2 regions of the Duganella sp. 3397 genome follow, and region 1 is predicted to be linked to the other one. Evidence: predicted binding sites of a transcription regulator. Region 1 holds the regulator's gene; the other holds the start of a gene.

Region 1 (4,420 bases):
CACGAACAACTGCGCATCTACGGCAAGATCCTCGGCGTGATGGTGCACTCGGTCAAGGATGAAGCGGACCTGCGCATCGCCCTCAAGGAATTGCGCAACAAGCACACGGTGCTGATCGATACCGTGGGCGTGAGCCAGCGCGACCAGATGGTCACCGAGCAGGTTTCGATGCTGCAAGGCGCCGGTGCCGACGTCAAGCGCCTGCTGTGCCTGAACGCCACGGCCACCCAGGAAACCCTGTCGGAAGTGGTGCGCGCCTACCAGGGCAGCGGCCTGGCCGGCTGCATCATGACCAAGCTCGACGAAGCGGCCGCCATCGGCAACGTGCTCGACGTGGTGATCCGCCAGAAGCTCAACCTGTTTTACGTCTCGAATGGCCAGCGCGTGCCGGAAGACCTGCACCTGGCCGACCCGGCCTACCTGATCGACCGCGCGTTCAAGTTGAAACGCGACGTGGTAAACACCCAGTACCTGGACAATGAACTGCCATTGCTGATGTCGGGCAATCAACATACTGCGATGCGCGAGGTCCACCTTGGCTAATTTCGATTTCGACCAGGCCGAAGGCCTGCGCCGCATGCTGGCGGGGCCCAAGCCCCGCATCGTTACCTTCCTGTCCGCCACCGCGCAAGACGACAAGGGCGCCATGCTGGTCAACCTGGGCGCCTCGCTGGCCCGGGCCGGCAACGACGTGCTGCTGATGGACGCCTGCGCCAGCGCGCGCGGCGTGGCCAGCCGGCTCGGCCTCGACGGCGGCGCCAGCCTGCTCAACGTGGCGCGCCAGGAATGCGCACTGAACCAGGTGCTGCACCAGGCGCCGCAAGGCTTTTCTGTGGCGTCGATGACACGCGGCATGCCGCGCACCGGTCCCGACGAAACCCGGCGCCTGGCCAAGGCCTTCGATGTGCTGGTCAAGCAGACCGGCATGGTGATCGTCGATGGGGAATTCGACGGCGAGTCATTCCCCGTACCGGTGATGGCCAGTTCCGAGATCGTGGTGCAGGTGTCGGCCAACGCCGGTTCGATCAAGGCTGCCTACAGTTTGATCAAGCAATTGAACCAGGAGTTCGGTCGCCGGCCATTCGGAATTCTTGTCACCGGCGCATCAGAGGCCGAAGCGAAGTTGGTTTACGATAATATGGCACAAGCTGCCAGCCGTTACCTGGCCGTCAACCTGGTCTCGATGGGCTCGGTGCCGGCCGATGAATACCTGCAGCGCGCCGCGCGGTTGGGGCGCGCGGTGGTGGATGCGTTTCCGCTGGCCGGTGCATCGGTGGCCTTTCGTCAACTGGCGGGGCGCTTTGCGCTGGCTGGCTCGCCTACTTTCCAGACGGGGAGCGGCAATCACTTTAGCGCTTGAAAGTAAAATAATAGGCTATGTACACGGTCAAAGGGAAAGCGGACAAGAACACCTTGCTGACGCAGCACATGCCGTTGGTCAAGCGTCTTGCCCATCACATGAAGGCAAAATTGCCGCCCAGCGTAGAGGTCGATGATCTGGTCCAGGCCGGCATGATCGGGCTGCTCGACGCCATCAACCGTTACGAAGAAACCCATGGCGCGCAGTTCGAGACCTATGCCGTGCTGCGCATCCGTGGCGCCATGCTCGACGAGCTGCGCACCAGCGACTGGCTGCCGCGCTCGATGCGCCAGAACATGCGCAAGATCGAAGCGGCCATGAGCACGCTGCAGCAAAAGCTCGGCCATCCACCGACCGAGTCGGAAGTGGCCAAGTCGCTCAAGCTGTCGCTGTCCGACTACCAGGACATGCTGTCCGACGGCGGCGGCCACCAGCTGGTGTACTACGAGGATTTTCACGACGACGATGGCAACGACAGCTTCCTCGACCGCTACTGTTCCGATGAAGAATCCGATCCGCTGCGCGCGCTGCTCGACACCGACTTCCGCCAGGCCGTGATCAACGCCATCGACGCCTTGCCCGAGCGCGAGAAGATCCTGATGGGGCTGTATTATGAAGAGGAGCTCAACTTGAAAGAAATCGGCGCCGTCATGGGCGTGTCGGAATCGCGCGTATCGCAACTGCATACGCAAGCCGTGGCGCGCCTGCGGGCCAATCTGAGGGAGAAGGCATGGACTGGGCCAGCATAGCCGGTGTCGTCATTGCGTTGATCGGCATCGCCATCGGCCAGACCATGGAAGGTGGCAAGCTGTCGTCACTGGTGCAGCCGGCCGCGTTTGCCATCGTGGTGGTGGGCACCTTCGGCGCCGTGCTGCTGCAATCGAAGTTGCGCACCTTTGTGCGTGGCATGAAAATGCTGCGCATGGTGTTTGCGCCGCCGCCCGATACCCGCGCCGCCCTGGCGCGCGACATCAGCGCCTGGAACCTGGCCGCGCGCCGCGACGGCCTGCTCTCGCTCGAGCGCCACATGCTGGCGTCGAAAGACAAATTCAATACCAAGGGCTTGCGCCTGATCGTCGACGGCATCAATCCCGACAAGCTGCGCCAGCTGCTCGACACCGAAATCACTGCCTACGAAACCGAGGAGCGCCTGGCCGTGCGGGTGTGGGAGTCCGCTGCCGGCTACGCGCCTACCATCGGCATCCTGGGCGCCGTGCTGGGCCTGATCCACGTGATGGAAAACCTGACCGACCCCACCAAGCTGGGCGCCGGCATTGCGGTCGCGTTCGTCTCGACGATTTACGGCGTGGGCCTGGCCAACCTGTTCTTCTATCCGATTGCCAACAAGCTCAAGGCCATCGTCAACCAGAACGTCCACCAGCAGGAAATTGCCGCCGCCGTGTTTTACGACATTGCCACTGGCGACCACTCGCGCGTGATCGAAGAACGCATCGCTACCCTGATGCGTGAGCACTGATATGCACTACCGGCGCGCCCGCAAGAAATTCGACGAGGAAGTGGAAAACCACGAGCGCTGGCTGATCTCGTATGCCGATTTCATCACCTTGCTGTTCGCGTTTTTTGTCGTGATGTACGCCATCTCGTCGGTCAATATCGGCAAGTACAAGGTGTTTTCCGATGCCCTCGGTGACGCTTTCGGCGGCGCCGGCGCCGCGCCGGTGACCAACACCGAGGTGCCCAATCTGCCGATCCCCAATCCCGCCCTGAAACGCCGCGCCGAGATGCTCAAGCAGGAACGGCAGGAGATGACCAGGCTGGCGCAGGATTTACTGTCCACGCTGGCGCCGCTGGTCAAGGAAGGGAAAGTGCGGGTCACGCAAAACAGCCGCGGTGTGAGCGTGGAAATCAACGCCAGCGTGCTGTTCGACCCGGCCGACGCGCGCCTGACGCCGGAGTCGGTGGAAGCGCTGAGCGCGGTAGGCGTGCTGCTCAAGAACGATACCCACAACGTGCAAGTGGAGGGCCACACCGACGACCTGCCGATCAGCAATGCGCAGTTCCCGTCGAACTGGGAATTGTCGTCAGTGCGCGCCAGCAGCGTGGTGCGCCTGTTCGTGGAAAACGGCGTGGCGCCGACCCGCCTGACGGCAGTGGGCTTCGGCTCGAACGTGCCGGTCGCCTCCAACGACGACCCCATCGGCCGCGCCCGCAACCGCCGGGTGGCGGTAACGATTTTGTCGGGCCTGCCCGATCCGGTCACCGAATTGCCGACCGAGGTGGTGCCGCAGCAGTAACCCGGCAACTGTGACCCTGTACGTGTGCGTTGGCGTTTGGGGTCGGACCCCGTACGGGGTCCGACCCGCTTTGCTGTGCGGGGTAAAAACGATTAGCCGGCGAGGAAGCCGCGGCTGCGTGGAATCGGATTCGACATGCCGGTCGCGCTGTAAGTCTGACCGCCGGCCGTAGGCCGCAGGGCCGCCAACGCGCCCTGGGTGTTATTGATTTGCTTGTTGATCAGCATGCCGTTCACACGGTTGAGCTCTTTGGCTTCGCGCGTGGTCTCGAGCAGGGCGGCCCAGGCCTGGGCGATGCTGGCATCGCCGCTGGCGGCAATCCACGCCTCCATGCCCGCTTCTTCGGCCGGGAAACCGGCCTTGCCCAGGGCGCGATGGCGCTGGGCCGACAGCAAGGTCATTTGCGTGATCAACGCGGTTTTCTTGCTGGTGACTACATCCAGGCCTTCGATCTCCGCCGATACCAGCATCTGTTGCTCCTGCTTCAGCAAGTCCAGCAAGGTGGTCATGATGTGCGCTTCTTCGCGCAGGTTGTCGAGCGGGGTGACCGTGGTCATTGTCTATCCTAACGTTGTCTTGAGTGCAGCAGATCCTTGACCGTATCGAGCAAGCCATCCGCCACTTTTTCCGAGTTGACCTGGAACTGCCCATCGGCAATCGCCAGCTTGATGCGTTCGACTTTCTTGCTGTCGAACACCGCGCCTGCGCCATTGGCGGCACTCGCTGCCATGGCCTGGCCCTGCGGCGACAAGCGTACGCTGTCGGTCGCGGCCGGGGTGGACGACTGCACTGCCGTCTCCGCGCT
Region 2 (4,420 bases), on a different contig from region 1:
CGCCAGGACCTCGAAGCGCTGCGCCGGTTGCCGGTGCCGCTGCCCAGGAGCACGGCAGGCGCGGCGGGCGTCAATTTCATTCCGCTGGGCGAAGTGGCGACTTTTAATATCGCCCCTGGCCCCAACCAGATTAGCCGCGAGGACGGCAAGCGCCGGGTGGTCATCAGCGCCAACGTGCGCGGGCGCGACATCGGCTCGTTCGTGGCCGAGGCGGAAACCGCGTTGCGCACCCAGGTCCAGGTGCCGGCCGGTTACTGGACGGCGTGGGGCGGCCAGTTCGAGCAGTTGCAGTCGGCATCGCAGCGCCTGCAACTGGTGGTGCCGCTGGCCCTGGCGCTGGTGCTGATCCTGCTGTTTGCCATGTTCGGCAGCCTGAAGGACGGCTTGCTGGTGTTTAGCGGCATTCCGTTCGCGCTCACCGGCGGCATCGCCGCGCTGGCGCTGCGCGGCATTCCGCTGTCGATTTCGGCGGCGGTGGGGTTTATCGCGCTGTCCGGCGTGGCGGTGCTCAACGGCCTGGTGCTGATCTCGTTCATCCGCAAGCTGTGTGAAGACGGCCTGACGGTGGAGCAGGCCATCCGCGCGGGTGCGCTGGGCCGGCTGCGGCCGGTGTTGATGACGGCGCTGGTGGCATCGCTCGGTTTCGTGCCGATGGCGCTGGCCACCGGCACCGGCGCCGAGGTGCAGCGCCCGCTGGCCACGGTGGTCATCGGCGGCATTTTGTCTTCCACCGCGTTGACCCTGCTGGTGTTGCCATTGTTGTATCGGCTGGTGCATGGCCGCAGGACGGCCTGAGTGAGCTGTGCGCCGCAGGGTACAATTCCGCGGCGCGCAGCGGGCGCGGTTAGTCGAAGAGATCACCAGATGCAGGAATTTGAAAAATGGCTGGCGCGGGTACTGTTATTGAATAGCGCGCTGGCGCTGGCCGTCAGCCTCGGCTTGCTCGGTCCGCAGCAGGCCGGCGGTGCGCTAGCAGTTGTGTTCGGCGTGGCCATGCTCGGTTTCCTGGCGGCCGTGCTGTCGCTCAGGCGCATGATCAGCGGTCTGATCGGCGGTATCTTCTATTACCTGCCCCAGGTGGGCAGTTATTTTCCCTACGACGGCAGCTGGCAGTTCAGCGTCAAGGCGGGCGTGAGCCTGGGCCTGGTGGCGCGGTTCGGCCATGGCGTGTTCGTCCTCAACGTGGTGGCGCTGGTCCTGCTGGCCGCCACGGCAACAGTACTGGTCTGGCGCCTGCGTCACCGTCCATTCTCTCAAGCGCCGTCCGCGCGCTGAAAACAACTGTCTCTAATACAAGTCATTGTCCGGTCACAACATTGATGCACAGTATGATTTCACAAAGTTACGATTGTGAAATACTGTTGTAGAAACGATGTTTTAATGCCATTAATCAAGGTTAATTTTGTGAAAGTAATGCAAGGTGGCCGATTTTGCATTTTTATTGCCCGCTAAATATTGTCTGAAAGTTGGTTGCTTCAACGAGACAGGGCGTCAAATAAATTCTTTTCAGCAAGTAAGTCAGCTATACTTTGCGTTACTTCGGACGTTCCGGGTAGCTGGTCAGCTCCCCATCGTTTGAAAAAAATACATTGTTTTCAAAGGCTTATATTTTTGAGTCGACAATGGATCAACCCGCAATCAGATATTTTTCCTAATGGGAATAAGTTTACTCAGCGGAAGATTCCTGCCGGTCGCCCTGTATCCATGCTGCCAGCTGGCTTTCCCCTTCGGGCACTTTACCCCGAATTCTTGTGGTGAATTAGATAAGAAATAGTTTTTGCATATTGCGCAATAAAAAAAGCTCGCACCGTTTGCTAAAGTTAACATTTTTGTTGACGTAAAGAACGATACGAGCGCTTTGTTGCGGCGGTACTCACGGCTTGGTTATAAATACATATTAATAAAACGGCATATTGCCACTGACGAAGGCCAACGACGACGGACAGGGCCGTTGTTAACTTTTGGACAGACATCGAATCAGCGCCTTCTTTTAGGAGATTTACACATGGGCTATTTCACCGGTTTAAGCACGCAAAACGTTGCGGCCATCACCACCACGCAGATCGCCGCGTTGGGCACTTCCAATTTCACGGATCTGACGTCGGATCAGATTGTGGCGTTGACCACGAACCAGGTGATGGCGCTGCGTTCGCAGCAAATAGCCGCCATCTCCACCGCTACCATCTCGCGCATGGCCACCGAGGACTTCGCCGCCCTCACTACAAGCGCCCTGAACGGCCTGACCACCGCGCAAGTGCGCGCGCTGTCGTCCGACCAGATCGTCGCGCTGACCACTAGCCAGGCCGGCGCGCTGACCACCGCGCAAGTTGCCGCCTTCGGTACCGAGGCCATCGTGGCCATGGAAACCGCTGATTTCGTCGCCCTCAAGACCGCCTCGATCGCCGCGTTGACCACCGCCCAGGTCAAAGCCCTGACCACTGACCAGATCGTCGCGCTGTCCACCGCCGCCGCCAACGCCTTGACCAGCCAGCAAGTGGCCGCCTTCACCACCGACGCCATCGTCGCGCTGGAAACGGCCGACCTGGCTGCGCTGAAAACCGCCTCGATCGCCGCGCTGACTTCCGCGCAAGTGGCCGCTCTGACCACCACCCAGGTGCAGGCGCTGTCCACCGCATCGCTGTCGGCACTGTCCACCGCCAACATCGCCAGCGGCCTGACTTCCGACCAGATCGTCGCGCTGAGCTCGAACCAGATCGCCGGCCTGACCACCGCGCAAGTGGCGGCACTGTCGACCAGCAACCTGGTGGCCATCGAAATAGCCGACCTGGCCGGCATCACCACCGCCGGTATCGCCGCTCTGAAATCGAATCAAATCGCCGCACTGACCACCAACCAGCTGGTAGCCCTGTCCACCGGCCAGATCGTGGCACTGACCACCGCTGGCGCTGCCGCGCTGACCACCGACCAGATCGTCGCGCTGACCACCACCCAGGCTGGCGTACTGACCAGCCAGCAAGTGGCCGGCCTGTCCACCGCCGCGATTGCCGCGCTGGAAACGTCTGATTTCGCCGCCCTGAAAACCGCCAGCCTGGCCGCGCTGACCACCAACCAGGTCCGTGCCCTGACGACCGATCAGGTGGTGGCCCTGACCACCGCCGGCGCCAACGCGCTGACCACTGCGCAAGTCGCTGCCCTGACCACCGACGCCATCGTCGCCATGGAAACGGCCGACCTGGCTGCGCTGAAAACCGCCGCGTTCGCCGGCCTGACCTCGACGCAAGTCGCCGCCCTGACCACCGGCCAGGTGCAAGCCCTGTCGACCGCGTCGCTGTCTGCCATCTCGACCGCCAATATCGCCAACGGCCTGACCTCCGACCAGGTCGTTGCGTTGAGCTCGAACCAGATCGCCGGCCTGACCTCTGCCCAGGTTGCTGCGCTGTCGACCAGCAACCTGGTCGCCATCGAAGTGGCCGACCTGGCTGGCATCACCACCGCCGGTATCGCTGCCCTGCGTACCGCACAAGTGGCCGCCCTGACCACCAACCAGCTGGCGGCACTGTCCACCAACCAGGTCGTGGCGCTGACCACCGCTGGCGCTGCCGCGCTGACCACCGACCAGATCGTCGCGCTGACCACCACCCAGGCTGGCGTACTGACCAGCCAGCAAGTGGCCGGCCTGTCCACCGCCGCGATTGCCGCGCTCGAAACGTCTGACTTCGCGGCGCTGAAAACCGCCAGCCTGGCCGCGCTGACCACCAACCAGGTCCGTGCCCTGACGACCGACCAGGTGGTGGCCCTGACCACCGCCGGCGCCAACGCGCTGACCACTGCGCAAGTCGCGGCCCTGACCACCGACGCCATCGTCGCCATGGAAACGGCCGACCTGGCTGCGCTGAAAACCGCCGCGTTTGCCGGCCTGACTTCGTCGCAAGTCGCTGCCCTGACCACCGGCCAGGTGCAAGCCCTGTCGACCGCATCGCTGTCGGCCATCTCGACCGCCAACATCGCCAACGGTTTGACCTCCGACCAGATCGTCGCGCTGTCGTCGAACCAGATCGCCGGCCTGACCACCGCGCAAGTTGGCGCGCTGTCGACCAGCAACCTGGTCGCCATCGAAGTGGCCGACCTGGCCGGTATTACCACCGCCGGTATCGCCGCCCTGAAAACGGCGCAAGTGGCCGCCCTGACCACCACCCAGCTGGTAGCACTGTCCACCGGCCAGATCGTCGCGCTGACCACCGCCGGTGCTGCCGCGCTGACCACCGACCAGATCGTCGCGCTGACCACCACCCAGGCTGGCGTACTGACCAGCCAGCAAGTGGCCGGCCTGTCCACCGCCGCGATTGCCGCGCTCGAAACGTCTGACTTCGCTGCGCTGAAAACCGCCAGCCTGGCCGCGCTGACCACCAACCAGGTGCGTGCCCTGACCACCGATCAGATCGTGGCGCTCTCCACCACC

What was found. The regulator FliA, encoded in region 1, starts transcription of late flagellar genes. The targets are predictions, from matches to a motif close to CTAAAGTTTNNNNNNNNNNNGCCGNTA.
Region 2: a site for FliA is predicted at 1,815-1,841, ahead of J2X54_RS00240 (heme utilization protein). Genes of this name have one in related genera too.

Annotation. Positions count from the first base shown of each region.
Region 1 covers NZ_JAVDVB010000006.1:104,343-108,762, reverse strand. Annotated here, with positions in the region: gene flhF (flagellar biosynthesis protein FlhF) at 1-543, shown strand, start outside; gene J2X54_RS20335 (antiactivator of flagellar biosynthesis FleN protein) at 536-1,360, shown strand; gene J2X54_RS20330 (RNA polymerase sigma factor FliA) at 1,378-2,109, shown strand; gene J2X54_RS20325 (flagellar motor protein) at 2,091-2,837, shown strand; gene motD (flagellar motor protein MotD) at 2,839-3,615, shown strand; gene J2X54_RS20315 (flagellar protein FlgN) at 3,708-4,172, opposite strand; gene flgM (flagellar biosynthesis anti-sigma factor FlgM) at 4,181-4,420, opposite strand, start outside.
Region 2 covers NZ_JAVDVB010000001.1:56,422-60,841, reverse strand. Annotated here, with positions in the region: gene J2X54_RS00250 (CusA/CzcA family heavy metal efflux RND transporter) at 1-795, shown strand, start outside; gene J2X54_RS00245 (hypothetical protein) at 865-1,275, shown strand; gene J2X54_RS00240 (heme utilization protein) at 2,006-4,420, shown strand, end outside.